Linked DNA regions of Trichocoleus sp. FACHB-46. The protein of the gene in region 2 interacts with the protein of the main gene of each other region in a pairwise test. Links are inferred from orthologs where the notes say so. Each region holds a gene or a part of one and is shown on either strand. Other genes may lie near its edges.

Evidence for each region.
Region 1: the proteins of priA (region 2) and H6F72_RS05370 interact in binary tests that used the Escherichia coli proteins (3 or more experiments, as listed by UniProt). The link is inferred for Trichocoleus sp. FACHB-46 from one-to-one orthologs.

What each region holds. Positions count from the first base shown.
Region 1 is NZ_JACJOD010000008.1:129,480-144,663, reverse strand. What follows is about bases 9,656-12,469. They hold H6F72_RS05370 (single-stranded DNA-binding protein), read right to left. Parts: upstream 11,340-12,469; coding sequence 10,971-11,339; downstream 9,656-10,970. Other genes in these bases: H6F72_RS05365 (rod shape-determining protein), read left to right, coding at 11,823-12,469; H6F72_RS05375 (SIMPL domain-containing protein), read left to right, coding at 10,068-10,835; H6F72_RS05380 (EVE domain-containing protein), read right to left, coding at 9,656-9,927. Outside these bases: speY (deoxyhypusine synthase), read left to right, coding at 386-1,591; H6F72_RS05415 (GAF domain-containing protein), read left to right, coding at 1,760-2,362; acs (acetate--CoA ligase), read left to right, coding at 2,474-4,447; H6F72_RS05405 (class I SAM-dependent methyltransferase), read right to left, coding at 4,548-5,192; H6F72_RS05400 (tetratricopeptide repeat protein), read right to left, coding at 5,240-5,926; H6F72_RS05395 (TaqI-like C-terminal specificity domain-containing protein), read right to left, coding at 6,019-7,878; H6F72_RS05390 (SRPBCC family protein), read right to left, coding at 7,841-8,614; H6F72_RS05385 (PD-(D/E)XK nuclease family protein), read right to left, coding at 8,657-9,469; more of H6F72_RS05380, read right to left, coding at 9,514-9,655; more of H6F72_RS05365, read left to right, coding at 12,470-12,830; rod shape-determining protein MreC, read left to right, coding at 13,173-13,958; rod shape-determining protein MreD, read left to right, coding at 13,955-14,539; H6F72_RS05350 (HAD family hydrolase), read right to left, coding at 14,566-15,184. UniProt on the Escherichia coli protein: Plays an important role in DNA replication, recombination and repair. Binds to ssDNA and to an array of partner proteins to recruit them to their sites of action during DNA metabolism. Acts as a sliding platform that migrates on DNA via reptation.
Region 2 is NZ_JACJOD010000014.1:241,880-257,369, reverse strand. The notes cover bases 4,276-7,395. They hold priA (primosomal protein N'), read right to left. Parts: upstream 7,040-7,395; coding sequence 4,511-7,039; downstream 4,276-4,510. Other genes in these bases: H6F72_RS11470 (hypothetical protein), read left to right, coding at 4,276-4,492. In the rest of the region: H6F72_RS11490 (DUF2834 domain-containing protein), read left to right, coding at 1-590; H6F72_RS11485 (carbohydrate ABC transporter permease), read right to left, coding at 576-1,478; H6F72_RS11480 (hypothetical protein), read right to left, coding at 1,565-2,020; H6F72_RS11475 (NAD+ synthase), read right to left, coding at 2,051-3,832; more of H6F72_RS11470, read left to right, coding at 4,004-4,275; H6F72_RS11460 (RNA polymerase sigma factor, RpoD/SigA family), read left to right, coding at 7,806-9,041; H6F72_RS11455 (GNAT family N-acetyltransferase), read left to right, coding at 9,145-9,660; H6F72_RS11450 (glycogen debranching protein), read left to right, coding at 9,803-10,009; H6F72_RS11445 (nuclease-related domain-containing protein), read right to left, coding at 10,015-11,016; H6F72_RS11440 (peptidase), read left to right, coding at 11,054-11,929; H6F72_RS11435 (transglutaminase family protein), read right to left, coding at 11,936-12,838; H6F72_RS11430 (alpha-E domain-containing protein), read right to left, coding at 12,869-13,819; H6F72_RS11425 (circularly permuted type 2 ATP-grasp protein), read right to left, coding at 13,833-15,266; H6F72_RS11420 (zinc ribbon domain-containing protein), read left to right, coding at 15,487-15,490.

The DNA.
Region 1 (15,184 bases), on a different replicon or contig from region 2:
CAGATTTATCAGAGCTTTTAGTCAAGGGATATTGACCTGTACGATGTCCTTTTTCATCTGGCCTAGGGAATTCTGTGCCTAGGTTTAGTTGATGCAGCAAACATAAGTTTTGAGTCTGTGGAGTTCTGCCACTACTGGACAGAACGACAGAATCGAATCTCTTGGCTGCTTGGGTACCTACTCACCTAAGCGTTGCCAACTTCGTTGACCAATCGGATCACATGACTTTGAAAGTTTCTTTCAAGGTTGCAGATAAGAAAACCTAGTAGCGTTTGAGTTGATTGAACTGGGCTTCCTAGCTCGTTTGTCAATCGCGATCGCATTAGGTAGCTGCGTGTCCATTTCTCCTCTTCTTTATGCTTTTTGTTCTTTTTGGAGCGTACAAATGTCGAAATTGCTCAGCCACAAAATCGCACCCGCCCCCATGCCTGCTGAAATCAGCGTCGTTGATTTAATCGACGGCTATTTCACAGCTTACAACTCCGCTCGCCTGCGCGAGATTTGTCACTTACTGAGCCAAGAAGTGATGCAGGAGGGCGTGACTGTTGGGGTGAGTTTGTCTGGCGCGATGACTCCGGCGGGCTTTGGAGTTTCAGTCCTAGCTCCCCTAATTCGGAATGGCTTTATTGACTGGATGATCAGCACGGGCGCTAATCTCTACCATGACATGCACTATGGTTTGGGGTTGAGCCTCTATTCCAGCAATCCCTTTTTGGATGACGTGAAACTACGTCAAGAAGGCCGCATCCGAATCTACGATATTGTGTTCCACTACGATGTGCTACTGGAAACCGACGCCTTCATTCGCGAGATTTTGCGGGCGGAACCGTTCCAGAAGCGGATGGGTACGGCGGAATTTCACCATTTGCTCGGCAAGTATGTCCGAGAAGTAGAGAAGCAACTCGGTGTGCAGAATTCTTGCCTGTTGGCAACAGCCTATGAGTGCGGCGTTCCCATCTATACCTCTTCTCCCGGAGACAGCTCGATTGGCATGAACGTAGCTGCTTTGGCGCTAGAAGGCTCTGAGTTGGTGATTGATCCTTCCTTGGATGTGAATGAAACCGCAGCGATCGCCTATGCAGCGCGCGAGTCTGGTGTCGCTGGTGAAGAAGGTAAGAGTGCCGCGCTAATCATCGGCGGTGGCAGTCCTAAGAACTTCCTATTGCAAACGCAACCCCAACTGCATGAAGTATTGGGGCTAGAGGAACGAGGTCACGACTACTTTATCCAAGTCACTGATGCTCGCCCAGATACAGGTGGTCTTTCCGGGGCTACTCCTAGCGAAGCTGTGAGTTGGGGCAAGGTTGACCCGGATGAACTGCCTAGCACGATTGTTTGCTACACCGACAGCACGATCGCGCTACCCATCATGACCGCTTATGTGATCAACCAATGTGCGCCTCGTTCCCTGAAGCGGCTCTACGATCGCCGGGAAGAAATGCTGGCGAAACTGAAGGCTGACTACTTGGCAGCAAAAGCGGAATCGGCAACAGAGCGATCGCTGGTGGCTGTGGCTGAGACTATCAAGAGCGAAGCAGCCAAGCGCGAACCTGTGGCAACTTATCCCTGCGGCACTCCGATTCGCAAATAAACGTCACTTCTGAGTGAACGTCTTCACTCAAATTAGCTCCCCCTGACTTCGGTGAGGGGGATTTTTGTTGTCAGGGGAAAAGAGCGATCGCCAACTTCGAAAAACTTTGATCAAAATTCCGTAAATTATCCCTTCTAAATAGAACCAGAAACCGCTAATCTCTCCAGGTTGAATCAGCGCAGTGCACTGGCTGATCGCTACCAACTTATTGAACTTCGTACCCCTCCTCAACCTGTGCGTAGTAATTTTGATGAACTGAATTCTCACTCCTTAGACCAGCAGGACAGAGGATTGAGCCGCGTTGCCAAACGTCTAGCCCAAAGTCTAGAAAGAGATACCTTGGTCCAAAAAACGACCGATGAGCTGAAACAGATGCTCCAAGCTGATCGCGTGGTCTTGTACTACTTTTATCAACGATGGAAAGGCCAAGTTACCTTCGAGTCCTTGAGCGCTGAGCAGTTGTCGATTTTGGGATCAACTGGCGCTGATGATTGCTTCAACGACGAGTATGCAGCTTTGTACTTAGATGGACGGGTTCGAGCGATCGCCGACATCGAGACAGAACCCATTCAAGAGTGCCACCGGGATTTTCTGCGGAGTCTCCAGGTGCGGGCCAATCTTGTTGTGCCTGTCCTTACCAGTAAAGGCTTGTGGGGCTTGCTGATCGCGCATCATTGCCAAGCGCCCCATCAGTGGTCTGCAGAAGAAATTAAACGGATGCAGCAAAGCGCCACTCGCTTAGCGACGGCTCCAGCCATTCGGGACACTTAGATGGGCAACGGTTCAGTCAACACTTAAACAAAATCAAGATATAGTTCTGCCCAACTGACCCAAGAACGAAGTATCGTTTTTGGAGGAGCCGTCCTGGTGATAGAAAGAGCTATGTCAGAATCCACGATTGAATCCATTCTTCAAGAAAAGCGCTTATTTCAGCCTGCGGCTGAGTTCTCTCAAAAAGCTCAGATCAAGAGTCTGGAAGACTACCAGCAACTCTACGATCGCGCCAAGGCTGACCCAGAAAAGTTTTGGGCCGAGCTAGCCGAACAAGAGTTGCACTGGTTTCAGAAGTGGGATCAAGTGCTGGATTGGCAGCCACCCTTTGCCAAGTGGTTTGTCGGTGGTAAGATCAACATCTCTTACAACTGCCTCGATCGCCACTTGACCACCTGGCGACGCAACAAAGCGGCTTTGATTTGGGAAGGAGAACCGGGAGATTCGCGGACGCTCACCTATGCCCAACTGCATCGTGAGGTGTGCCAGTTTGCTAATGCCTTGAAGCATTTGGGTGTGGAGAAGGGCGATCGTGTGGGCATCTACATGCCGATGATCCCGGAAGCTGCGATCGCGATGCTAGCTTGTGCGCGGATTGGGGCAGCGCATACGGTCGTGTTTGGCGGCTTTAGTGCTGAGGCGTTGCGCGATCGCTTGGTCGATGGTCAAGTCAAGGTCGTGGTCACAGCCGATGGTGGCTGGCGCAAAGACGCGATCGTGCCGCTGAAAACCCAAGTGGATAAAGCTTTAGCCGATGGTGCGGCTCCTAGTGTCGAGAATGTGCTGGTGGTACGGCGGACGGGACAAGAGATCCCCATGCAACTCGGCGGTCGGGATCATTGGTGGCACGAGTTGCAGCCGCAGATGTCGGCGGATTGTCCTGCTGAACCGATGGATAGCGAAGATTTGCTGTTTGTCCTCTACACCTCAGGTAGTACAGGCAAACCCAAAGGCGTGGTGCACACCACAGGTGGCTACAACCTCTACACCCACATGACAACCAAGTGGATCTTTGATCTGCAAGACACAGATGTGTATTGGTGTACCGCTGATGTAGGTTGGATTACGGGACACAGCTATATTGTCTACGGCCCACTTTCCAACGGTGCGACCACACTAATGTACGAAGGGGCACCCCGCGCCTCGAATCCTGGCTGCTTCTGGGATGTGATTCAAAAGCATGGGGTCAATGTTTTTTACACCGCACCTACGGCCATTCGCGCCTTTATCAAAATGGGCGAAGACATACCGAAAGCGCGAGATCTCTCCTCTCTACGCTTGTTAGGTACCGTAGGCGAACCCATCAACCCTGAAGCTTGGATGTGGTACCACCGTGTGATTGGTGGTGAGCGCTGCCCGATTGTGGATACTTGGTGGCAAACCGAAACTGGGGGCATTATGATTACGCCTCTACCGGGTGCGATCGCCACCAAACCAGGCTCAGCGACCCTGCCTTTCCCTGGCATCTTGGCTGATGTGGTGAATCTAGAAGGAGAATCCGTCGGCACCAACCAAGGCGGCTACTTGGCCGTACGGCATCCTTGGCCCGGAATGATGCGAACGGTGTATGGCGATCCCGATCGCTTCCGCAAAACCTACTGGGAGCACATTCCACCCAAAGATGGCAAATATATCTACTTTGCAGGCGATGGCGCCCGACGCGATGAAGATGGCTACTACTGGGTGATGGGTCGTGTGGATGATGTGATCAACGTAGCAGGGCACCGTCTAGGCACGATGGAAATTGAGTCGGCGTTGGTCTCGCACCCTGCCGTAGCTGAGGCTGCGGTGGTCGGCAAACCCGATGAACTCAAAGGGCAAGACATTGTGGCTTTCGTCACCCTAGAAGGGGGACACACGGGCAGTGATGCTCTGAAAGCAGAACTAAAGCAACACGTGGGCCAAGAAATCGGCGCGATCGCCCGTCCCGGAGATATTCGATTTGCCGATGCCCTCCCCAAGACGCGATCGGGCAAAATTATGCGCCGATTGCTGCGAGATCTCGCCAGTGGCAATGCCGTGTCCGGAGATACTTCCACTTTGGAAGATCGCAACGTCCTAGAGGCTCTCCGCGACGAAGGTTAACTAAACTAACCTCTCCCCAAACCCCTCTCCGACGCGGAAAAGAACTTTAGAATCTAGCTCCCTTCCCTACGAGGGAGGGGACTGGGGTTAGGTTCCTGCTTTAAACCCGCTGGGCAATTACGGCATAAAAGGGATCACCCCCTGCAACGCCAAGCATTTGCAGGAAACTGGGTACTTGCGCCCGCCGAGCGATCGCTTCAGGTGCAGAAAATCCAGGTGCAGATGTGAAGTAACGGTTGACCAGTTCTACTCGGTATTCCTCCGAGCTGTCTCGCCAAGCCTGAATCGCCTTTTGGTAGAACATACGATTCGAAAAACTAACGATCGCAATGCCTCCGGGCTTGAGAACACGATGAATCTCACTGAAGATCGCTTCGGGGTACTGCAAATACTGCACGGAAACGGTATTGAGCACTGCATCAAACGATTGGTCGGGTAGCGGTAGTTTCGGCTCCTGGTTGAGGTCTTGGGTAAAGTAGTGATTCAGGCGTGGATTGCGGGCTAACTCTTCCGCATTGAGTCCATGCCCCTCGACATGAGCAAATTCGATCCCATCTGGTAGATGGGAAACCCAACTGCTCATCAAGTCCAAGATGCGTGTCTGAGGCTTCAACCGTTCGCGATACAAATCAGTGAGCTGCTGGATGAATCCTTCGTCTACGTGAGTGACAAAACGAGGCAATCCATAAAATACTGTGTCTTCGGTGGGGTCTAGCTTGGTGCGATCGCTGGGTTGTAGGGGCATGATGTCAGCGGGAATAGTCTCTACTTCCCAAATTTTAATGAAGAAACTTAACGTGAGACGGTCGCTGACAAAACTTGCTCCGCCACTTGGATTTGAGCCGCACTAAATCCAGCTTCTTGGAGATAGCTCAGAAAGGCGCGATCGCCATAGTTTCCATTTAGCGCCAAGGCTTGCTCGTAAGCTTTGGTCGCTGCTGCGCGATCGCCGCCATCCCAGTTAATGATTGCCAATGCCACCCAAGGGTGAGAATTGTCTGGCTCCAAAGCAGCGGCTCGATGTGCGGCTAAGCTGGCCCAGCCATACTCTCGCAAACGGTGAGTCGCCAAGCTGAGGTTGTAGTAAGGAATTTCGTTATCAGGTTCTAGCCAAGCGGCCCAAGTGTGAGTGAGGACAGCAGAGTTCAAGTCACCCTGCACCAAATAGACGATGCCTAACGCATTCAACGCTGGAACTGACTGAGGATCGCGATACAGCACCTGAAACAGCGATTCCATTGCCGCAGTTTCTTGGCCTGCCAGATGTTGCGTCCATCCTAGGGTAATGCGTCCAGACAAATTGTTGGGTTCTAGTTCTACCGCTTGCTGAAGTGCGGCGATCGCTTCTGAATAACGTGCTTGGGTTCGATAAGCGAGACCTAGTTGACGATATTCGCTTGCCGATGGAGCGGCTGCTACTGATGTTGCTAACCACAAGCTACTGCTAATGACCAACCCAGAAATCAAACTATTTCGCACTATTACCAGCCACAACAATTAAGCAAGTTTTGATGATTTTGGGTCACAAAAACTAAGTAGAAGTAATTTTTTAGCACTTATATTTTAGTGACCTAACTAATGAGCCGCTGCTCCTCCGCCGTGAGTCCATAAAGGTCGTAGACGAATTGGTCGATTTGGCGTTCCAAAGTGTAGATACCCTCCTGCAAATTGTGGCGATATTCAGCAGCTTCGGCTGTGACTAACTGTTGCTGAAGAGATAACAAATGCTGCGCTAGCAAGACTAAATGTTGATTGGGTTGCGTGAATAGTGAGTCGTGAGCAAGGCAAATAGGCAACGATCGCAACTGTTGCGGCCCGATTCGCAAATAGCCTCCTTTGAGGCAGTCTCCCCCATATAAGTTGCGGTAGTAAAAGCTGATTAATTTGCTGTTTAACAGCGCTAAGAGGTAATGCAAATTCAGTGAGGTGAGGATAATCACAGTCGATTTTCCTGCTACGAAATCTCCTGCGACATCCACTACACATTCCAAAACTTGAGTCATGCTAGCCACAATAATTTTGGGTTGGCGAGCTTGCCGTTGTCGCTTGGACGGCAGGTGAGAGTGCTGCGTCGCTGGGATGATGGGATAGCGATAAGCATGGCCCAAATAGCGCAAGCACTTCTGCCCCCAGAGGTCGCAGTAACGGTCAATCGTGCCGCTGTTAATCAGCTTCAAATCGGTCGCTTGGGGGCAAGCTTCATCGGCAATCAAAGACTGCATGGCATAGGCTTCTCCTACGGTTGCGGCTCCCAAAACTTCTGCCACCGTTGAGAGGGGTGGAAACTGGGATTGCAAGCGATCGCACAACTCAGTTTGATGCAAACTAGAACCGAGCCGCCAAGGTTTGCCTGCGGGCATAAAGTAGCGCTGGTAATCCAACCATTGCTGAGTTGAACCAGCGATCGCACTATTAGCGGCTACTTCCATGCGTTCGTATTGCACCTGTGAAGTTAATTCCGGCAGTCGTTTGCAGGCCGTATAAACAATGGGATAAACCGCGACCGGGAAAATTGCCACCCTGGAATAGTCGCGAATGGTCAACAGTTGATTCTGCACGGTTAAAATTTGCCGAGCTTGGGCCGCGTATCTGGCAGAACCCAGTTTATTCGGCACAATCAAACTGGTTAAACCGTGGGGCTTGCAGAGGGCGATCGCCTGCTCAATAAATACGCAGAACAAGTCCCAATTGCCAGCAGCGGCTTGATAATGTTGCGTACAGTAATGCCGCCACTGGGGCAGGTGCTCGGTCATCCACTCCGAGCCAACATAGGGAGGGTTGCCAATCACCACATCAAACCCTCCTGCCTGCATCACCTCCGGAAACTCTTCTTGCCAGTTAAAAGCCTGGTTGGAGTTGATTGGAAATGATGCAGGGGAGCGATCGCCCAATTCCTCGCCAATTATGGCGTTGCCACACTTAAGGTTGTTCTCCAAGTCAATTAGAACTCTTGTTCCCCCCAAGTTTGGGGGGCTAGGGGGGCCAGCTATTTTCAATAAACACCGCCGAGCCTGCTCAACCGCTTGGGCATCAATATCCACCCCATAAATGTGCTCCCCGAGAATCCGCCACCGTTCTGCGATCGCCAGATTCCAAGTGCCATCACTGGCTTGTTGCAGTGGCAGTTCTGCGATCAGTGCTTCGCCTTGTATGTATGCCGTGATGTAGCGATCGCGGTACCAAGCCAACAAGTAAGCGTAAGCTCGCAACAAGAAAATGCCTTCACCGCAGGCTAGGTCGAGAATCCGGAGCTTGCCCAACAATTGTTGAGGCGTTTTAACCGCTAACAGCCGTCCAACTGTGTTTTCCACCATGTAATCCACTACTGCCGTGGGTGTGTAGCAAACCCCAATCGGCAGTGGTGATGCCCTAATGCTGTCCGGGAAAATAGAGTCAGAAGGAACTGGTGGGGGAGGTTTGCGGTTGAGCATGGTGGGCTGTTGCCTGCAAGGTTCGCCGACCGATTTCTTGGCTAATCGCGGTTAAAGATTCATTCAAGCCATTCCGAAACAAGTTGTAGAACAGTCCCTTCGGGGTGCCTGTACCAGGTTCAGCCGTAATGTCTTGCGTCAGCAAAACTTGAGTGACAGGAGCCCCTGGATAGGTAGCAACGGGATCAATTTGCCAATATCCTTGGAGCGTTTTCATATCTCCTTCGAGCAACCGAAAATCAATTCGTTTTTTTGCGGTCTCAATATTCTCAGTGCGGAAGCGCGATCGCCTACTGACCAGAAACACTTGACGCACATCCACTTGCTCCACCACTTTGCGGTTGCCCTGCGCCTCGATCAGACGACTAGAAACCACGTTGGGAAGAAATTTGGACAAATTGGTATAGTCGGTCAACACTGACCAAACTACATCTGGAGAGGCTTTGACCAGAACTTTAGCCACATAGCGACCGCGATCGCCTGTTACTACTACCTTGCCGCTGCGTAACGCCACTCGTTCTGCCACGGGCAGCCGCTCCAGGGGACTATTAAATAGCTCGGCCCTAGCTGCTAAGGGAGATGTAACAGTCAGCAACAGGGCCGTTGTCAGCCCGCCGAACCGCAGCAAAGTTTTAGTTCGTACAGATACCCACCGAGTACGAGCATTCGCTAAAACACGATTTGTAGAGAGGGCAGGCATAGAGCAGAAGGCAATTGGCAATTTGTCTTTGACCATAGCCTGTTAACCCGCTGAATGCCACCAGCACCCCGAAAGTCTTTAGCTTGCCGAATCCAGTGCTAAGCTCAGGGCCAACTGTAGTTCTGGTCGGGGTTTGGCATCCATCGGCAATAGTTCTGGTTCCGCTTGCACCCCTGGGCAATAGCGAGCATAGGTGCAGCGATCGCAGTGCCCGCCAGTTGTAGGTTCCCAGGCTGCATCTGTTCGCAAGCGTAGCGCTAAATCACCAATGGCAGATTCTACTCGTTGCTTATGTTCTGGAGTCACTTCAAAGCTAATGTTCTCGCCTGTGCGGAGATAAATTAAGCTCAAGCGGCGTAGGGTTTGCGGATAAGTTTGCTCTAAAGCCAAGTAGTACAGCCCAATTTGCAGATTCATCTCTGCTGGGTCTAACAGCTTAGTGTCTTTGTTGGATTTGTAGTCGATCAGTTCCAATCCATCCGCTAAATAATCGAGGCGATCGTAGCGTCCTGCCAAAGTAAATTCTAGATTTTCGACTTGGAGCGATCCTTGAATTTTGCCTTCCACAGCTACTGGACGCGCGATCGCAGTTTGGCTAGCCATAAAGCGCTCGTGATAGCGCTGCAACATCACCTGCCCATCTGTCACCTGAGTAGGGCTGAGTCCTTGAGTGTGCTGGCTCCAGCAGTATTCCACCCAATCGAGTCCGGGAATCGGGTCTTGATAGTGCCAATCGCGGTAGATCTGCGCTAAAGCCTCGTGTAGCGCTGTACCGAGAGACGCAGACCCAAAAAAAGCAGCCGTTTTAATCCCTCGTTCGTAGCGGAAATAGTAGGACTGGGCACAGCGATGGTAGGTTTGCAGCTTCGCAGCAGAAAGGTGGTAAGCCATGAATGACAGAAATGCGAGTGAGGATGGAGCGCCTACAGATGATTCTAGGAGGACTCCCCTGCCAGTTGCAGAATTCGTTGCCAATGTTCAGGCGAAACGGGCACCACTGAAAGCCGACTAATCCGCAATAGATCAAAGCCTTCAAAGCTGCTGTCTTGCTTAATTTGCGCCAAAGTCACAGGTTGCGGCAGCGATCGCACGGCTTTCACATCCACCACGGCTCGTTTCGGGTCAGCTAAGGCGGGGTCTGCATAAGGCTCACTCACCACCTCAGCAATGCCCGCTGCGCTGCGCTCGTCGCCTGTGTGGTAAATCAGCGCTAAGTCTCCCGGCTGCATGGTGCGGATGTGCTTCAACGCTAGATTATTGTTCACCCCATCCCAAATCGTGCGGCCATCTCGCTCCAAGTCTGCATAGCTATAAACTGGGGGTTCACTCTTCAACAACCAATAAGCCATCGCGATCGCTTTCCTCTGTTACCAAGTCTGTAAGTTTCTAAAAATGTAACCAATCAGACTTTGTACCACTGGGGATGACAGATTAGGAACATCAAAGCCATTTATTCCCCATACTTGCGATCGTGAGGAGAAACCATTTTATGTACCAAGCCCAGATGTCCCATCGCCCATCGCGCTCTTGGCCATCCCGTTCCTGGCAGCGCTGGACAGCCTTACCAATCGCCCTAGGAATACTGAGCCTCACTTTTGCCAATCCTGTTCTCGCTCAAGAGAGAGCCGCAGAGAGAATGCTAAGAACCCTTACCGTCACTGGCCGTGGCATCGAAACAATTCCTACCACCTTGACTCAAGTTGAGCTAGGCGTAGAAGTGCAAGGCAAAACCGCAGAAGCTGTGCAGCAGGAAGCCGCCAAGCGCTCTTCGGCAGTCGTGGCATTGCTCAAGGCACGCAATGTGGAGAAACTGCAAACTACAGGCATCACCCTCAACCCCAACTACAGTTACGAGAACAACACGCAACGCTTAGTCGGCTACATTGCTACCAATACCGTCAGCTTTCGGGTTGATACACAACGAGCAGGCACCATTATTGATGACGCAGTCAAAGCAGGAGCGACGCGAGTCAACGGTGTGAGTTTTGTGGCTCCAGACCCCGCGATCGCCGCTGCCCAAAAACAAGCGCTACGCGAAGCCACCCAGGATGCCCAACAGCAAGCCAACGCTGTTTTGGAAGCGCTCAACTTCACGGCCCAGGAAATCGTCAGTATCCAGGTCAACGGAGCCAGCACTCCCCCCCCTCGCCCCGTCATGGCCTTCTCTAAATTGCAGCGAGCTGAAATGGCTGATACGCCTGTAGTGGGTGGCGAGCAAGAAATTGATGCCAGCGTCACCCTAGAGATTCGGTATTAAGGGCACCTCTCGTGGGTGACTTCCTAGGGGCTTCTGAGCAGCTGCCCCAACATAAAAGGGCAGGTACAAGACCTGCCCCTACCCATCACAGTTACACACAATCAAAAGCTCAGGTGCAAGACTCTGGCAACTCCGCTAAAACTCGTCATCGCCGCCGTAATTGTTCATAGAACCAGCGTCATTGTCTCGCTTGGAACCTAGCAGTTCTAGGCGATCGACGCGAATTACAGGCTTAGAACGTGTTGCACCTGTATTGCGATCTTGCCAAGACTCAAACTTGAGCGCCCCGCTCACGCCGATCAAGCTGCCTTTACGCACATAGTCAGCCGCTACTTGTGCTGTTTTGCCCCACAACTCCAAATTGAACCAGTCTGGCTGGTCATTATTACGGGTCCGTCGGTCCACTGCTAGGGTCAAATTACAAACTACGCTACCCGATTCAAAAAATTTGACATCTGGATCTCCGCCTACCCGACCGACCAAAGTGACAACGTTAAGACTCATAGGATTATGATTACAACAGTTAGTACAAGCGTACCTATAGTATATCGAATGTTTTCTAGTCGCGATCGCCGCTTCATGGTTGATGACTGGTTTTGAGATCGCGCTCTTTCTAGTAGCTGAACAAGTGGTTCAAAAATTTTAGCGCTTTTACTAATCTTGAGCCTCATGAGCCTCAATTTATCACCCAATAAAGGTTGTAGATTTGTTAGTGAGAGCACAAATAGTCGTTAAGATAAAAGTTATCAAGATCAGATAAATTCAAAATTCATCCTGATTTCAGCCTCCACTCCTAGGAATGTGACTAAAGATTCGTCAAACTTAGCGTAATTAATGGGATTTACAGTTAACCTGAATCTAACTAGACTCAGGATAAAAAACGTAATAAAATCCACCTCGGCTACATTGTATTCAGGCGCAGCAGCATTTCGTTTAGGGGCGTAGAAACTAGTGGGTCTTTTCAGTCGTTTTTCCTTATCTCGGGACATGGGTATCGACCTCGGTACCGCGAACACACTAGTTTATGTATCAGGTAAAGGCATCGTTCTCCAAGAACCTTCGGTGGTGGCGATTGACCAAGATGACCGGATTCCTTTGGCGGTCGGAGAAGATGCCAAAAAAATGCTGGGACGGACCCCTGGGAATGTAGTTGCTCTGCGTCCCCTGCGGGATGGTGTGATTGCCGACTTCGACACCGCAGAACTGATGTTGAAGCATTTTATTCGGCGGGTGCATGAAGGCCGCACGCTGGTTTCACCCCGGATCGTCATTGGCATTCCTAGTGGGGTTACAGGGGTAGAACGTCGGGCGGTCATGGAAGCAGCTTCTCAAGCGGGTGCCCGTGAAGTTTACCTGATTGATGAGCCAGTTGCCGCCGCGATCGGAGCGGGACTGCCTGTGGCAGAACCTACCGGTAACATGATTATCGATATTGGTGGCGGCACCACTGAAGTCGCAGTTTTAAGCTTACAAGGAACAGTTCTGAGTGAATCTGTTCGAGTCGCGGGTGATGAGCTGAGTGAATCAATCACTCAGTACATGAAGAAAGTTCATAACTTGGTAATTGGGGAACGCACAGCGGAGGAAATTAAGATCCGCATCGGTTCCGCTTACCCCACCAACGAAGTTGATGAAGCCATGATGGAAGTTCGGGGTCTGCATTTACTCTCTGGATTGCCTCGCACCGTTACGATCAAGGGGCCAGAAATTCGCGAAAGTATGTCTGAGCCTCTATTAGTGATTGTTGAGGCTGTTAAGCGTACCTTAGAGCGCACTCCCCCTGAACTGGCAGCGGATATTATTGACCGCGGGATCATGTTGGCTGGAGGAGGTGCCCTATTAAAAGGCATTGATACCCTGATTAGTCACGAAACTGGCATTGTAGTTCACGTTGCTGCCGATCCCCTGAGCTGTGTTGTATTAGGCACAGGTCGGGTGTTAGAGAACTTCAAGCAGCTAGAACGAGTATTCAGCGGTCGCTCTCGCCATATGTAACAACATCAAATTGATGTGTTTCAGGGCTGGCGATCGCCTAAGTCCGGTGGCCTTAGACGATCGCGCACTTCCCTAGTTTGGAGAGCGGTATTGCTCTGCCTTAGTCTACTTGGGTCTCCTGGGATTGAGTTCTTCAGGCCCTAGACTCAATTTGAGCAACCCCCTAGGCCCAGCGTTGCCCTGCAAATCTTACGAGGCCCTTAAATCTGCTATCACTGCTGGGCGATCGCATTTGTTAGCCTTCCTTTGCCTTAAGCACTAACCTGCCTTCAGCCAAGGAAACCATTTCAGCAAGCTAAGGATTCCTAGAAAGTAAGTTCAAACCAAGATAGTTTAGATTGCATGTATACACTGCGTCGCTGGTGGGATCGATATGGCGTAAGAATGTTGCTGGTGGGTCTTACCCTCAGTACAGCTTGGGTAGTGCGAGAAACCCAGGGAGCGGCAATTCTAGAAGTTTATCAAGGTCTGACTCGCCCTTTCCAAGGCGCTCCGAACCCCGAAGAGCAAATTGCCAACGCGCGGGTTCTAGAACTCCAGCAGCGCTTAGTGGAGCTAGAAAGCCAAAATCAAAAGCTTCAAGATTTACTCGGTTATGCCTCTGCTACACCTCAAAAGGGAATTGCTGCTCCGGTAATTGGGCGTAGCGCCGACCATTGGTGGCAACAAGTTACCTTGGGTCGGGGTAGCAAAGATGGCCTACAGGTAGGTCATGTGGTCGCTGGGCCTGGAGGCTTGGTCGGGCGGATTGTCAGCAGCACTCCTCATACTAGTCGCGTTCTGCTCATTAGTGATCCCACTAGCCGAGTCGGCGTGGTTGTAAGTCGCAGCCGCTACACGGGTTTCATGCGAGGCCAAGCAGGTAACCGAGCAGTGATGGAATTCTTTGATAAAGTTCCAGATGTGCGGCGTGGCGATGTGATTTCTACTTCCACATTCAGTCAGCTTTTTCCATCCGGTATGCCAGTGGGGCGAGTTGAGTCAGTCAACCTGAATAAAAGCCCTGCGCCTGAAGCAGTGATTGAGCTATCTGCCCCTATCAGTTACTTGGAATGGGTAATCGTTTATCCTACCCAAGCCGAACTTCAAAATTCTACGCCCGCAACTCCAAAGTCGAATATCCCATGAGGAATGATTCCTTCAAAAACCTGCTGAAAGGTTCTGCTTATCATCGCTCGCTTTTAAATTGGACTGTAACAGTCGTCTCTGTGCTTTTATGCCTACTGGCTCTGCCTCTACGCTTTCCAGGTCTGGAACTAGCAGGCATTGGTCCTAATTGGCTGCTAATCTGGGTCGTGGCTTGGAGCGTTAAGCGGACTGTGTTTCAAGGAGCGATCGCTGGATTAGTCTTAGGGCTCCTGCAAGATGGTATGACGGCTCCTCATCCCACTCATGTTTTAAGTTTGATAGTAGTGGGTGTGTTAACGGCTCGTCTACAGAAGCAGCGATACATCGAAGAAGACTTTATCTCTGTGGCACTGATTGTTTTTGGTATGGCTGTCTTAGCAGAAACTGTGATTGCCATTCAATTTAGTCTGCAAAAGTTTGATGGCGCATCGGTTCAAGCCATGCGGACACTGGCCGAAATCTGGACATACCACCAGCGCACTGCTTTGAGTTCAGCAATTTTGAGTAGTCTTTGGGCTCCCGTCGTTTACTTCCCTCTCAACCGCTGGTGGGAGCATATGGGTCTGCTAGAACAACCTTAAACCTACAATTCTCAGCTTGTATGATTTCAGGCTTGGACTAGATGGTAGCAAGTTACGACATGCTGCACTGCAGATACGAGATCGCTGAGGATACAGGTGGGTTGCAATCGCTCTACATAACGTCTGCTGCGAATCCCACAAGTCAAGGCGATCGTGGGAATCTTTAACGCTTGTCCAGCCAAAATATCGGCCTCGGTATCTCCAATCATCCAGGATGACTGAGCCAAGTCACCGCGCAACCCTTGCTCCAGCGCAGCTTTAACTAACAACTGAGTTTTGTAGTCAGCGTAGTTTTGGTAAGCCGCTTGGTCGTTATCAGCGCCATAAATACCGCTAAACAAATCTGCCAAACCATATTCTTGCAAGATCTGAGTCGCTTGCTGTTGGCATCGTAGCGTCACTAAAACCAGCCTAATACCTTTTGTATGCAGTAATTTGAGTGCCCAGCGCACTCCCGGCTGCAGCCGATCCTTTTGAAGCAGGGTCGGCTGATTTACGATTTGGCCAACTCGCTGTAAAAACACATCAATTTGTGATTGCTGAACGAGTCCAGAGCGCATTGCGATCTCTACATCTGGCACGCGATCTTGTTTCATCTGCCAGAACTGTTCTTTACTGAGTAGCTGAATGGGTAAGGTAGTTCCT
Region 2 (15,490 bases):
GCTGGGCAGACTTGAATACTTATCTTGTGGTGATCTTCTGGCTCATGGGAGTGTGGCCCATGATCTACGCCTGCCTGATGTTTGCCGACGGTCGGAGGCAATCGATCCCGGCGTGGCCTTACTTTCTCGGCTCCAATGGGACAGGGGTGCTGTGTTTGCTGCCCTACTTAGGGTTGCGGCAGCCGAATCAAGAGTTTTCTGGGCCTAAAGATGCCTGGCTACGAACGTTAGATTCTCGCTCTATGGGAATTGGTTTAACGGTTTGCGCGATCGCTTTGATTGCCTATGCGCTGCTAGTAGGAGATTGGGGAAACTTTGTACAGGAATGGCAAACGAGGTCTTTTGTTCACTTGATCGCCATTGATTTTTGCCTAATGTGCCTGATCTTTCCGCTCTCGACCTTGTTGAACGATGACATGGCGCGTCGGGGTCTGCATAGCCCACAGCTTTTTTGGCTAGCTGCTCTGGTACCTTTGTTTGGGCCTTTGCTCTACCTCTGTCTGCGGCCTCCCCTGCCAGAATTAGACCTGACTTCGTCGCCTCTCGCACCACCAACCGCAGACGTTACTTACGACTCAACTCACGGCTGATTCTTGGCCCCCAATCCAGAGGCGCACAAGAGATAAGCTCAGAATGATCAAGAACAGGACTAGCCCAATTGTGCAGGCGTAGCTCATCTCTAAGTCTTGAAAGGCTTGCTCGTAGAGGTAATACACAATTGTTTTAGAGCTATTGCGGGGTCCTCCTTGGGTCATGATGTAAATTTCTTCAAAGACCTTAGTTGCTGAGATTGAAGAAATCACTGCCACGAGAAACAAGTAGGGCTGCATTAGGGGAACCGTGATATCCCAATGTTTTTTGATGCCATCGGAGCCATCGATCGCGGCGGCTTCATACAAGTCTGCCGGAATCGATTGCAGACCCGCCAGATAAATCACCATGTAGTAGCCCAGCCCTTTCCAAATCGTCACTGCCATGACGCTAAACAGGGCAAATCGAGGACTGGTTAACCAAGGAATGCCTTCTGCCATCCCCAACGCCTTGAGAAATTGATTCAGCAGGCCATTGTCGGCGTATAGCCAACGCCAAGCAATCCCAGCCACGACCATCGAGATGACAACAGGCGTGTAGAAAGCCACCCGAAACCAGCGAATGCCGCGCAGCTTTTGGTTGACTAAAATTGCCAAACCGAGAGGTGCTATGACTAAAATTGGCACTACGCATACTAAGTAAAGCACTGTATTGCGAAGCGTTTGCCAAAACACCGGATCAGCCCAGAGACGCTCTAGGTTGCTGAATCCAGCCCATTGAGGAGTTTGGGTGAGGTCGTACTCGAAGCGGGTAAAACTGAGGTAAAACGCCTGTAGAGCAGGCCAAAAAACTGTTAGAGCCAAGACAATCAGCGCTGGCAACAGAAATAAATAGGGAGTGAGCTGTTGTCTGAGAAAGACGCCATCTTTAGAAACTAATTTCTGCATTGCGGCTCAGAGGATGCGGCGAGAGAAATGGGAAGGACAAGAACGGTGCTTCGACTTTCATTATCGGTTCTGCTTGTCACTGCCAATCAAGGTTGAGCCCGAAAACTGTTGGTAATGTTGGTGCGAATTCTTTGTAGCTCTGCTTGGCTGACATCCCGACTGCTGACCAGGACTAAGACGCGATCGCCCAACTCGGAGCAAATCATGAACACCGAAATATTTAACTTGGAGTTGACATCGCCGTAAGTCAGGGTGCCGTCTGAGGCAACGCGCACAAAGCGCTGAGCTAGCAAAAATTGTCGGGTTCTACTCAAACAAGCGGTTTGGGTAGTCACTCTTGAGGGCAACCATTCCGACCAAGCTCCTCCTAGCCCACCTGCGGTTCCGGGAGCAGCCCAGAACAGATTTATATTGCTTCCTAACAAAGCTGCGATCGCCCAACTCGCTCGTAAAGATGCAGTGCAGGCAAGAGAAATGTACGACTTGAGCGATCGTTGAGTCCAGCGAATTAGTAAATTATGTCTCAGACTAAGCGAAGTCATCAATTTGTGGTTGATTATTTTGTGAAAGGCTTAATGCTTAGGTGCTTCTGCCATAGAGGCCAATGCAGCAGTTGGAGTACTAGCCGCAACCCAGCGACTAGCGATTGGCATCCGCCATCCAGTACCAAAAGCGCGATCGGTAATCTTGATCCCCGGAGGAGCTTGGCGGCGCTTGAACTCAGACCGCGTCACCATTTTGACCACGCGATCGACCACGGCAGCATCATGACCAGCCGCCACGATCGCATCGGGAGGCTGGTGCTCATGAATAAAGCGATCGAGAATGTCGTCGAGAATGTCGTAGGGCGGTAAAGAATCTTGGTCTACTTGCCCTGGCTTGAGTTCGGCGCTGGGTGGTTTGGTGAGAATGTGAGTCGGAATTAGTTCAGATTTTGGATTTTGGATTTTGGACGTGAGACTAGAAAATTGATGAGCTTCACAAGGAGAGTTGAGCCATTCACAGAGAGCGTAAACGCAGGTTTTGGGCACATCTGCGATCGCGGCCAATCCACCGTTCATATCGCCGTAAAGGGTGCAGTAGCCCACCGCCATTTCGGATTTGTTGCCCGTCGAGAGCAGCAGATGACCGAATTTATTGGCGATCGCCATCAACAAGTTGCCCCGAATCCGAGACTGGATGTTTTCTTCGGCAATGCCAGGATCAGTGCCAGCAAACAAGTCTGCTAATCCTTGATCGTAATCCTGCATTAAATTTCCGATCGGCAGTGTATGAGTTTTGATCCCCAGTTTTTCGGCTAAATCTAAGGCATCCGTAATGGAGTGCTCGGAACTATGGGGTGAGGGCATCAGCACACCAAAAACATTTTCTGGCCCCAATGCTTCTGCTGCGATCGCCGCTACTAAAGAGGAGTCAATGCCACCGCTCAGACCCAATACCACCTGCGAAAAGCCACACTTGCGGGCATAGTCTTGAACCCCTAGAACGAGAGCGGACCAAATTTCTGCCATTTCAGAACTGGAGTGAGGAGCGATCGCCGCAAGAGAAGCGTCTACCGCTCTTAAATCTTGCTGTTCTGGGTCATACTTCAGTAACACTAGGTCACTAGAGAATGCCTGACCCTGGGCAATGAGCTCTCCTTGGCGATTCAGCACAAAACTGTTGCCATCAAAAATCAAGTCATCATTGCCACCGACTTGATTGACATAAATAATCGGCTGCTGATAGCGAGTGGCGCTATGTTGCAACATGGCTTGGCGGATTTTGCGTTTGCCGACGCTGTAGGGGGAAGCAGAGAGGTTAATGGTGAAAGCTACGCCTGTTTGGGCTAAATCGGCGATCGGGTTGGTCGTGTAGCTGCGCTTGCCCCAAAATTCTTCATCGTTCCAGAGGTCTTCGCAAATAGTCACGCCCACATGCAGGGAGTCCAGGTGAAAGTGATTGATTTGGCGACCTGGCTCAAAGTAGCGGTCCTCATCAAACACGTCATAAGTAGGTAACAGTCGTTTGTGAAAAATCTGGCGTACCTGTTGCTGCTCTAAAAGCGCGGTGCTATTGAATAACGGTTTGCCACCTTCTTCGAGCGATCGCTCATTCCACTCCACTGTCCCCACTAAAGCGGCTAATCCGGGTGGTAGATCCTGGGCTAACTGTCGCAACACTCGCTGCATCGCTTCTAGAAAGCTGGGATCTAACAGCAAGTCACGAGGCGGGTAGCCACACAACGAGAGTTCTGGGGTCAGGAGTAAACGTGCACCTTGGGCTGCTGCTTGTTGGGCCGCTGCCAGAATCCGCTGAGCGTTCCCGGTCAAATCGCCAATGGTGGGATTAAGTTGAGCGATCGCAATTTTCATCTACAGATTGCTGAAATCTTTTGGAGCTGAGCTGTTTTCAGTTTAGATGAGTTGTCAGATTAGTTCTGGTTCAGGGTAATCAGATCGAGGTGTAACTTGGTTTCAGCTTATCCGCGCTACAGTTGCGATGTATATAGTGCGGTATTTGGTTCGCTTCTCCCCAAATAGGCAATGGAACTCAACCGTTTGCTCTACGAAAAATCAGTTCCTGACAAAGGTCATTTGATTATTCCATTTGTCTTTGGCATGGTGGACAAAGCTTACATCTACTCCTATAGCCTACTAGCGGAGGTCGGACACAAAAGCGAATTCCACCAAGCAGAAAATCCAGCTCAGATGTACTCTAGTCACCTAGAGGAAATTATTCGCATTGCTCAAGAGCATTTAGCCGAAAACTCTCTGTATGAAAGCAGCCTAGAGAGCTTTAAGCATCGCTATACCTACTGCCATAACTTGATTATTGTCTCTGAAATGGCAGGTAAATATTTCTACGATCACTATCCCCCCAACCGACTCAACAACATCGCTGCCCCCAGAATCTTTTCTAGTGAATCTGAGTGCATCAGCTGGGTGAAACAAGGTTTAGACCAGTCTCGATCCACACCCAAACCAGAACTTACAACAGAAATTGTAGAGCCTGGTTTGTCACCACCTGATTAATATTTGGTAGAGCTGAATTTAGAGCAAGTTTAGCGGATCGACATCAACGGTCATGCTGACGTTGGGTGGGCAGAGCGATCGCAACTCATTCCAGTCGGGCAACTCCACTGCTCGATCCAGCGGCAACTTCAGCAGCACCTGCCAACGATACCGCCGCGCTACCCGCAAGATACTGGCTGGCGCTGGCCCCAGTAATTCATAGCCTGACTCTGCTTGTTGAGGCGCGAGCACCGCAGCAATGCGTTTGGCTGTTTTCTGGACCGCTAGTGGGTCAGGACTGCTAAATTTCAGCAGTACCAGTCGATTGTGAGGCGGAAATCGTAAGGTTTGTCGTTGCAGTAACTCGGCGCTGACAAATGGCTCGTATTCGTGGCGTTGCACCGCCTCAACTACAAAATGTTCTGGCGAATAGGTTTGAATAATCACTTGTCCGGGTTCATCGCCTCGGCCTGCGCGACCTGCGACTTGGGTCAGAGTCTGAAAAGCCCGCTCACTGGCCCGAAAGTCTGGCAGGTGCAATAAGCCGTCTGCTGCGATCACGCCAACTAGAGTCACTTGAGGCAGGTCAATGCCTTTAGTCAGCATCTGTGTGCCCACCAACAAATCTGCGTCTCCTTGGGCAAACTGCGTTAATAAAGCTCGGTGCGATCCTTTGGTGCGGGTGGTATCGCTATCAAACCGCAGACAGCGCAGGTCAGGTAAGTGCTTTGCCAGTTCTTGCGTGACTCGTTGGGTGCCGCTGCCGAAGAATTTGAGATAAGGGGAGCTACATTCCGGGCATTGAGGCGGATGGATAGCAGTATGGTTGCAGTAGTGGCACCGCAGCAGTTGAGTCGCCTCAGCGTGGGTGTGATGGTAAGACAAGGAGACGTCACAGTTGGGGCAATCCACCACATAGCCGCAACTGCGGCAGGAAACAAAGGTGCTGTGCCCTCGGCGGTGGATAAACAGAATTCCCTGTTGGCCTCGTTCTCGAAGTCGTTCTAGGGCTACCTGCAAAGCGCGACTGAAAATGGTGCGGTTCCCCTGCTGAAATTCCTGCCGCATATCAACGACTTCAATCGGTGGCAGAGGCCGCGATCGCACGCGACTAGGCAAAGACAAGTAATGCGGTGCGGGCGGGTTAACGTCTTGTTTAGCTTTGGCACTGACCCAAGTTTCAATCGAAGGAGTGGCGGAACCTAAGATCAAAGGGCAGTTGACTAACTCGGCTCGCCATTGAGCCACAGTGCGCGCATGGTAGCAGGGAGCAGGTTGGTCTTGCTTAAAGCTGGAGTCGTGTTCCTCATCTAAAATAATCAGGCCGAGCTGCGGCAATGGCGCAAACACCGCCGATCGCGTCCCAATTACCACTTGGGGGCTACCGCTAAGCATTTGCCGCCAAGTATCGTACCGCTCCCCCTCCGAGAGGGCGCTGTGGTAAACACAAACCTTGCTGCCAAACCTAGCGCGGAAGCGATCGGTGAGCTGAGGCGTTAAACCAATTTCTGGCACCAACACTAACGCTGACTGACCATGTTGCAGGACGGGGGCGATCGCCTGGAGATAAACCTCGGTCTTACCAGAACCCGTCACTCCGTGCAGTAATACCTGGGCAAAGCCAGAGAGTGAAGTGATGGTCGCAAGCGCTTGAGCTTGATCGGGGGTGAGGTCTTTGGGTTGGTCGGGCGCGATCGCTACCCCTGCTTCAGCCCGTAAAATTTCGCGCGGCTGAATAACAATGCAACCTTTTTTAGCTAAGGTTTGCACCGTACCAGAACTAGTCCGACAAAGCTGGAGGAGATCACTGAGCCACAGATCCCCTCCTTCTCGCTGAAGGGCTTGAATAATTTCTTGTTGGCGTGGGCTCAGGCTGCCTTCCAGATGGCTAGCCGCCACTAAAGTAACCGCTTGACGTAGCTTCGGACGCACTGTGGCAGGAGGTTCCAGGTAACTCTCGATCCAGCCTTGCTTCAGCAGTTCTCGCAGTCCCCGATCGGCACCCGAAATTTTTTGCTGGAGATACTGCCAAGTGTAGCTACCCTGCTTTTGAGCTTGGAGCCTACTTAAAACTTGCTGCGCGACTGAACTTAATTCGCTGGGATCAAGTCCACCTAAAGCTTTTAGCTCAATCAGGCGGACTCGTCGTTGCGATCGCCCTAATAAACCAGGAGGCAGGGCTACCCGAATCACTGCCATCAGCGAAGTGCAGTAGTAGTCAGCAACTTGGTTCAGTAGAGTCCAATAGGTAGCTGGAAAGAACCCTGTGCTGACCACCTCTTCCACCTCTCTAACCTGGGTTGGAGGTAGATCTGGAGGCAGCTGAGCTAAAAGGTGAATTGCGATCGCACCGACTTGTTGAGCCCCAAACGGCACTGTCAGAATATCCCCCGGCTGCACCGTCAAATCAGGCGGCAAGGCATAAGTGAAAAGCCCTTGGGCTCCAGGGCAGTCTACTAAAACTTCAACCCAGGAAAAGGTGGCAAAACGGTAAGAGTCATTGATCCCAGACTCAGCCAATAGGGGAGTAGCAAGACTAAGACTGGAATCAAACATACGAGAACGCATCCCAACTGCAAAGGCCCGAGACGACCCGTAAAATCGCTCTGTCTCATTTTCGCCTAACTTCCTCGATCCAGAAGGAAGGAGCCAGCCTGAGTTTGTCCTAAATTCTTTGCTTAAGCGGCAAATCAAAAGATTTAACGCTCAAAACTATAAAGCTAATTGCTGAGTTCGTATTAATCAACTGGTAGATAAAATTAATATTAAATAAGAAAGATTTTCTGCGATTCAGACTTCAATCTAAGGAGCATAGGGCATTTCTCCCCAACGGTAGAGAAGGATGTTTTTGTCAATATGAGATCCTGTTGTTACAGAAAAGTTGATCAATCCAACTTTAAAACTAAAAAAGTTAAATGATTTTATCGCACCTACTGGATATTCTTTTGAGTACTAGTACTTTTTCTAACTAGTCACTACGGATATCAGTACCCCGCTTGACAGAACAGGGTGCTTCCAGAGACTGCGAAATAAGGGTTTGCGAGTTGATTTCCCCATCAGCTTCAGAAGACCTAGGTTGACTTTTTAACACTCGTACTAGAGAAGAAAGTGCTGAAAATTATTTTTGGCCAACTTTATTCTCAAAGTACCTAATATTCCAACTGGAGCAATTTGTCTCTGGTAATTTACGTACCCTATTTCAAAACTGGAATCAAATATCACTTATATGGTTGTTCTTGGATTCAGTCTGAGTGAATGAAGCGCTTTAGCCGCCTTAAAAGCTTAAATCTTAGCCCCAAAGAGAACACTGCTAAGCCAAGTGCTACCTCGTTATATGTATCCACCCAATAGCCTCTCTAACCCAGACACCCAGTTAGATTTTGATATGCGCTTTTCTGAGTTTGACCCTGCCAATACCTTACAAATCGAAACAGAACCTGATTTCACAAGTGTGACGACTTTTGAGGAGGCTGATTTAGCTGGAGGTGAAGTAGAGCCAGGTGTAGCCGATTTAGTCACACCCGACGCTCTAGATTTAGGGGATAGCAGCCTCTTAGAGTTGGAAGATCCAGATACCACGGTACAAATCGCGACTAGGCTGTCAGGTTATAACAAAACTGTATCGGATGACGCTGTAGGTGCCTTCTTCAAGGAGATGGCTCGCTACCCGCTACTCAAAGCCAACGAAGAAATCGAGTTGGCGCGGCGAGTCCAGTATCTCGTTGAAATCGACGAACTGCATGAACGCCTCAAAACTGAATTAGACCGTCATCCCAGCAAAGCAGACTTAGCGGCAGCTCTGGAATTGACAGAACGGCAGCTCGAACACCGTCTCTATCAGAGCCGTGTAGCCAAGCGCAAAATGATTCGCTCGAACTTGCGATTGGTGGTCTCGATCGCCAAACGATATTTGAATCGGGGCGTGCCTTTTCTAGATCTGATTCAAGAAGGGGCTTTGGGTCTGAACCGCGCTACTGAAAAGTTTGACCCCGATAAGGGATATAAGTTTTCTACCTATGCGTACTGGTGGATTCGCCAGGGGATCACTCGGACGATCGCCAATGATGCTCGGACGATTCGTCTCCCGGTGCATGTGGTGGAGAAGCTAAATAAGCTGAAAAAAGTCCACCGTGATCTGAAGCGGGAACTGGGTCGTAACCCTAGTGAAGAAGAAGTAGCAGAAGCTTTAGAAGTCTCACCTCGGCAACTCCGGGAGCTGCAACAGGTACGGCGGCGCTCGCTCTCCCTCAATCATCGCGTCGGTAAAGGCGAAGACACAGAGCTGATGGATCTGCTAGAAGATGGCAACACCCAATCGCCAGAAGCGCAGATCAGTGAAGTGATGATGAGCCAAGATATCTGGGAAGTGTTGGCCGATGTGCTGACACAGAGAGAGAAGGATATTATCTCTCTACGCTATGGCTTGGCCACCGGAGAACCTTGCACCCTGGAAGAAGTTGGTGGTTTATTTAACCTTTCACGAGAACGGGTGCGCCAAATTCAAAGCAAAGCGATGCGCAAACTCCGTCGTCCGCAAGTGGCGGCACGATTGAAAGGTTGGCTGAAATAGACCTAACCCCTAGCGCCTTCCCTGGCAGGGAAGGGGAAGAAGATTGTAGGCTAGAGCGAGGGCTGTTTGGCATTGCCCTTGACGTGTCTATCCTGTTGTCTTTATGGCCTTGTCTACTGCTTGTGTGGTGCGTCCTGCGATCGCCGCCGATGTTCCGACTATTTTTGCCTTAATTCAAGCCTTGGCGGAGTACGAGAAACTATCTGATGAGGTGGTAGGTAGTCCAGCAACTTTAGAGTCGCATCTATTTGGCGATCGCCCTTATGCCGAAGCACTGGTGGCAGAAGTGGCGGCTCAAGGTGTGGGGTTTGCGCTGTTTTTTCACAACTATTCCACCTTTTTGACTCAGCCAGGAATTTATCTGGAAGATTTGTTTGTGCTGCCAGAGTACCGAGGTCAAGGAATTGGCAAAGCGTTGCTGACGTACCTAGCTCAACTCGCAGTCACTCGAAATTGTGGTCGACTAGAGTGGAGCGTTTTGGATTGGAATGCCCCAGCGATCGCGTTTTATGAACGGATGGGAGCCGATGTTTTACCCGATTGGCGTACTTGTCGAGTCACGGGTCAGTCACTGGCAAATTTGGCCGCGATCGCTCCTGCTATAACTCAACTCAGTTAAGCGCAACAAGTTTTGGCACCTGCCATTACAAATTCTGGGAAATTGTTAAAAAGGATACGATTTTTCTTGCTCTGAACCGTCTTGTCCTGTAGAAATTTCTTTTAGATAGAATAGTAAACCCAAAGCTTGGAGACACGACGCTATGACAATTTGGGTAAACGAACAAATTGATCCCTCTGGCATCCTCTACTCTTGCATCGCTTCTTGCAGTGAAGATCACGCCAAGGATTGCCATGAGTCGTTTGAGAGCAACCTCACCGAAACCCAAAAAAAAGCAGGTTGGGTTGCTACGATGCGAACGGTCAATTCTTGGGATGAAGTTCCTGCGAGTGCTTTAAAGCTGGACTAACGGCCTCAAGGATTTGTATGAAATAACGCAGATGTCTCACAACTAGCGCACTCTGCGAAAAACTGTTTGCCACTTTTGCGAATTTTTGCTTTGGCATTGCAAGCAGGGCAAACTGCCTTAATTGACGTATTGCCGCTACATTCAGTGCACTTCAAGTAATAGCCATATTTGCCATACTCGACTGACAAGTGGGAGCTGTGGCAATGTTGGCAGCTTTGAGCCTGAGAAGCCACGACCTCTTTAGGTTGTGGCGACAAACGAAGTTTTGGTATGGAGGTAGCTGCTTGAGTGGGCGAAGCAAGCTGAGAAATTTTGAGCTTTGGCGTTTCTACTAAAGGTGGTTCAGAAACGGGTTGACCTAAAGGCCGATGGTGCTGAACTAAGAAGTCAGCTATCTTAGACAGTTCTTCGTCATTGAACCAGTAGCCTGCATCTTTAAGATTGAGGCTAAACAGGCTGTTGGCTTTTCGATATTTTTCAACGATTGCCTGTACTCGCTCTACAACTTGATCAGCCTTAGAAATCTCTTCTAAAGTTATTCCTTCAGAGCGCTTGATCATGCCAGAGTCAGAAATTGCAACGAGAACATCTAGGCCCATGCCACCAAAGTAAGTTTGTAACCCTAAAATTTTTCCTCGTAGTCTATCTGCATGGTCATTCAGGTATTTCTTCAGAAAGTCTGCTTGTCTACGAGCTTGCTGAATAGGAGATGGCATTCCTTGAGGAGTGCCGTTGAACCAACGAATCCATTCGCCATGTTGATTCACTTCGACTTGCTCTGAAACACTTTTACTTTCAATAATTACGACTCCATGTCGGTGCAGGATCAAATGGTCAATTTGAGCCGCATCATTGTCCTGCTCTAAACGCAACCCGTTAAACACATAAAGCTTTTGCTCATCGCTAAAGGCGCGGCGTAGGTAGAATGCCATTTGCTCCTCGGCTGTACGCCCTGCCTTAGCAAACTTATTTTGGGAGACAAAAGCATCCAATTCTTTGACAATCATTGGCTATCCTGCATGATTTTGAAGCTCAACTCGTTGGGTGATCGCTTGTCCCAATCTTTTAAGGCGATCGCTCATCTTAAAAAAAGTTTTCCCAGAACGGCTCTGGCTCTACAATCAAGGAAAATTCTTCATCCCCGAACCCACCGTGACTTACTGTCTGGGAATCCTGACTAAATTTGGTTTGGTCATGGCTGCGGACTCGCGCACCAATGCTGGCGTTGACTACATCTCCACCTACCAAAAACTGTTTGACCTGTCTCAGCCCGGAGAGCGGATTCTGCTGCTCTGCACCTCAGGGAATTTGTCGGTGACGCAAGGCGCTTTAACCCTGCTGCGGCAAGACCTCCAGTCTGGGGCAGAAGTGAATCTTCATACCTTGCCCAACTTCTATGAGATTGCCCGTTACATCGGCGAAAAGCTGCGCCAAATTCAGGAGCAAGACCGCTCTTGGTTGCAGCAAGATGGCATTGATGCCACCTGTACCGTGATTCTCGGCGGACAGATCAAAGGGCAAGAGCCAGAGCTGTATATGATTTACAGTCAGGGCAACTGCATCCACGCCACTAAAGACACCCCATTTTTGCAAATCGGCGAAACTAAATATGGCAAGCCGATTCTCGATCGCACCTTGACCTTTGAGACGCCTCTAGAAGCAGCGGCTAAATGTGCCTTGCTATCGATTGACTCCACCATGAAATCCAATATCTCGGTGGGGCCGCCGATCAGCTTGGTCATGTATGAAATTAATAGCTTCCGGATCAAGCATGAACTGCGGCTCCGGATTGGCGCACCTTACTTAGCTCAAATTCGCAGACATTGGGAAGCCTGTTTGCGTCAAGCCTTTGAATGTATGCCAGAGATTGAGTGGGAGCACGCCCTGCAAGACTCAAACGAAGATATCCCTATCGACTAAAAGCTGTTAAGCATTCGTGGCAAATTGGGATAGCCCAAAGTCTGTGCGGGCTTGAATCGATAGGTGGTATTTCAGGCTAGATTGCACTGCACCCGCTCGATTCAACGTCCCAGAAATGGGAGCTGCGTAAGCTGGAGCTGCACTGGCAACCAAGGCAATATGATGATCGGCTACGGCTAAACCTTGGGTGGGATCGTAGCCACGCCAGCCTGCTCCAGGGAGATATACTTCTGCCCAAGCATGGAGATGTCTCTCGGTAGCTTGGTGATCGCCCGCTTCGTAGCCGCTGACAAACCGCGCCGCCAACCCCATCGCCCGACAAGCTTCCATAAACAACACGGTCAAATCGCGGCAGGAGCCTAAGCGTTGCGCCCAGGTGATCCCTGGTGCTAGGGGTTCGCCAAATTCTCGAATCGTATGTTTACAGGTTTGGTGAATGCGTTGACTCAGCTCGGAGAGAAACGCGATCGCATCTCCTCCAGTCGCTTGATGGATCTCCTGGGCCAATTTCACGGCGACGGGATCAAGGCTGGTGGAGTAATGCAGCGTTTGCCCGCTTAGGTAGGGTTTGAGCTGTGTATGGAGGGAGGCAGGATAATCAATCGGCAACTTCAGCGCCCAAGCCTCCATCAAATAGTCGAAAGGGTTGCTGCGGAGGGTTTCAACTTGCGACAACACTTGAATCTGCAAGCGATCGGTCAACTCTTGCTGGAACCACAGCTTAACCACCGCATTGCCATCTAAATCCGTGATCTGCGAGATGCCCAGTGGTTTGGGATCAACCACCAGCGAGAAGGACTGCAAGGATTGGCTGGCATCACAGCGGGGACGCAGCCTGACCAAGTGCGGAGCCAGCGTCACAGGCTGACTGTAGCTGTAGGTAGTGGTGTGGGCGATTTGGTAATGCAAGGAAAGTCAGGAGGAGTGAGGGGCCAATGCTTATACCGGATTGACGGCGACAAAGGTAGAAAAGACTTTTTCGCCAATGTCATTCAGTTGTCGCTGAATTTTATCTAAAAACTCATGTAACCCTGCTTCAATGATGTCGTCAATCGTCAGGTAGCCGAGTTCAGATCGTAACCGTCCCACTGCCCGCTCAGTCGGATTGCTCCAGGTTCCGGTTGGGGTGCCCGTAATGCGATGCAGCGATCGCTCCGCTTGCAGGATGCAAAACTGAATCGACCGGGGAAATTCGCGATCGAGAATCAGAAACTCCGCTACGGCAGTGGGGTTGATTCGGTGCCGCTGCCGCTTACGGTACATTTCATAAGCGCTCGCTGATCTGAGCAACGCCATCCATTGCAACTCATCCAAGGTGGTGCCCACATCTTTGGCGGAGGGGAGCAAGATGAAGTACTTCACATCCAGAATCCGCGCTGTTTTGTCAGCTCTTTCTAACAAGCGACCAATCTGCCCAAAGTGCCAACCTTCGCCGTGGGTCATCGTGGCATCCATGATGCCTGCGAATAAGTGACTAGACATTTTTACCTCAGTAAAGAAGTCCTGCCACTCTGGCAGCGAATCTGTCTCAGCCGCCTCTTTCACCATAAAGTAGAAGGCATTCAGCTGCTGCCACATCTCGGAGGAGATCACCTCACGCACAGAACGGGCATTCTCGCGCGCTGCTGACAGACAAGAGAGGATGGAATTAGGATAGTGGCGATCGAAGGTGAGAAACCGCATCACATTCTCTGCGGTCGCCTCACCATAGCGTTGTTGAAACAAAGGCAAATCACCTGTGGTCAGGATTAGAGGTTCCCATTGCTGAGTTACCCCAGGGGGAGAATCTAGCAATAAATTCAGATTCACTTCAATAAAACGAGCAACATTTTCGGCTCGTTCCACATAGCGATTCAGCCAATAAATTGAATCTGCAACTCGACTGAGCATCACTTTTATCTCCTTACTTGCAGACCACCCAAGTATCTTTGCTACCGCCGCCCTGCGAGGAGTTGACGACGAGAGAGCCTTTTCGCAACGCCACCCTGGTTAAACCGCCAGGACTGACATAAATGTTTTTGCCGTAGAGAATGTAGGGGCGCAGATCGACGTGGCAACCTTCGATTTGCTCTTCCATCAAGGTAGGCACTCGGGAGAGACAAAGGGTGGGCTGAGCGATGTAATTGCGGGGGCTAGCCTTAATTTTCTCGGCAAAGGCTTCCCGCTCTGCTGCCGAGGCTTGGGAACCAATCAACATGCCATATCCCCCCGACTCATTCGCAGCTTTGACCACTAGTTTGTCCAGGTTAGCCAAAACGTGGCTTTGTTGTTGGGGTTCCCAGCACAGATAAGTCGGCACGTTGGCGAGAATGGGGTCTTCGCCCAAGTAGTAACGGATAATCTGCGGCACATAGGCGTAGATGACTTTATCGTCAGCCACGCCTGTCCCTAGCGCATTAGCTAGCCCCACTCGCCCAGAGCGGTACACTTCCATCAGTCCGGGAACACCGAGCAACGAGTCTGAGCGGAAGGCTTGGGGATCAATAAAATCATCATCAATGCGGCGGTAGATTACATCCACGCGCTGCAACCCTTTGGTGGTCCGCATTTGTAGATAGCCATCCGCCACGACTAGATCTCGCCCTTCCACCAGTTGCACGCCCATTTGCTGAGCCAGAAAGGAATGCTCAAAGTAGGCTGAGTTATAGATGCCAGGACTCAGCACCACCACGGTAGGATCGCTCAGATGCTCTGGGGCTAGATTCAGCAAGGTTTCTAGCAGGTGACTGGAGTAGTCCTCTACGGGCTGAATCGGCATGGTGTTGAAGAGTTGCGGGAAAGTACTCTTCATGACGCGGCGATTTTCTAGCACATAGGACACGCCAGAAGGACAGCGGAGGTTGTCTTCCAGCACATACCAGCGACCATCGCGATCGCGTACCAAATCAGTCCCGGTGATGTGGCACCAAATCCCTCCCGGCGGGTTTAATCCCAGGCAAGGCTTGAGAAATCCGGTGGCTGAATAAATCAGCTCTGCCGGAATCACACTATCCCGCAGAATTTTTTGCTCGTTATAGATGTCATGCAGAAACAAGTTCAGCGCGTAGATGCGTTGCTTTAAGCCTTGTTCTAGTTCTTTCCATTCCTGCGCCGAGACAATGCGGGGAATGATGTCAAAGGGCATGATGCGCTCGGTGCCCTGACCATCGCTATAGACATTGAACGTTACGCCCAACTTCATCAAGGCGATCTGGGCAGATTGCTGGCGACGTTTGATTTCACTAGCGGAGAAAGAATTAAACCGCTCGATTAAGAGGGTGGCTTCCGGACGGGGCTTACTTTTGGCAATAAACAACTCGTCATAAAAACCCTCTGGATCATAGTGATCAAATCGCACGGCAAACCACCCACCTTGCTGGAGTCATTCATCCTTGATAGAGGCTGAGAGAGTTCGATACTGTAGCCGCTGATACGGAATCTTCTTTAGAACGCTTTAGAGTCAAATAACAATTTCTATCACTCGCCGCTGTTCCTGAAACCTGCCCGAAACTTTTCTAGGGAATCTTAATACCCGTTCTCCGAACTTCCACGTTAACTTGCTAATGAACGCGATCGCCATGC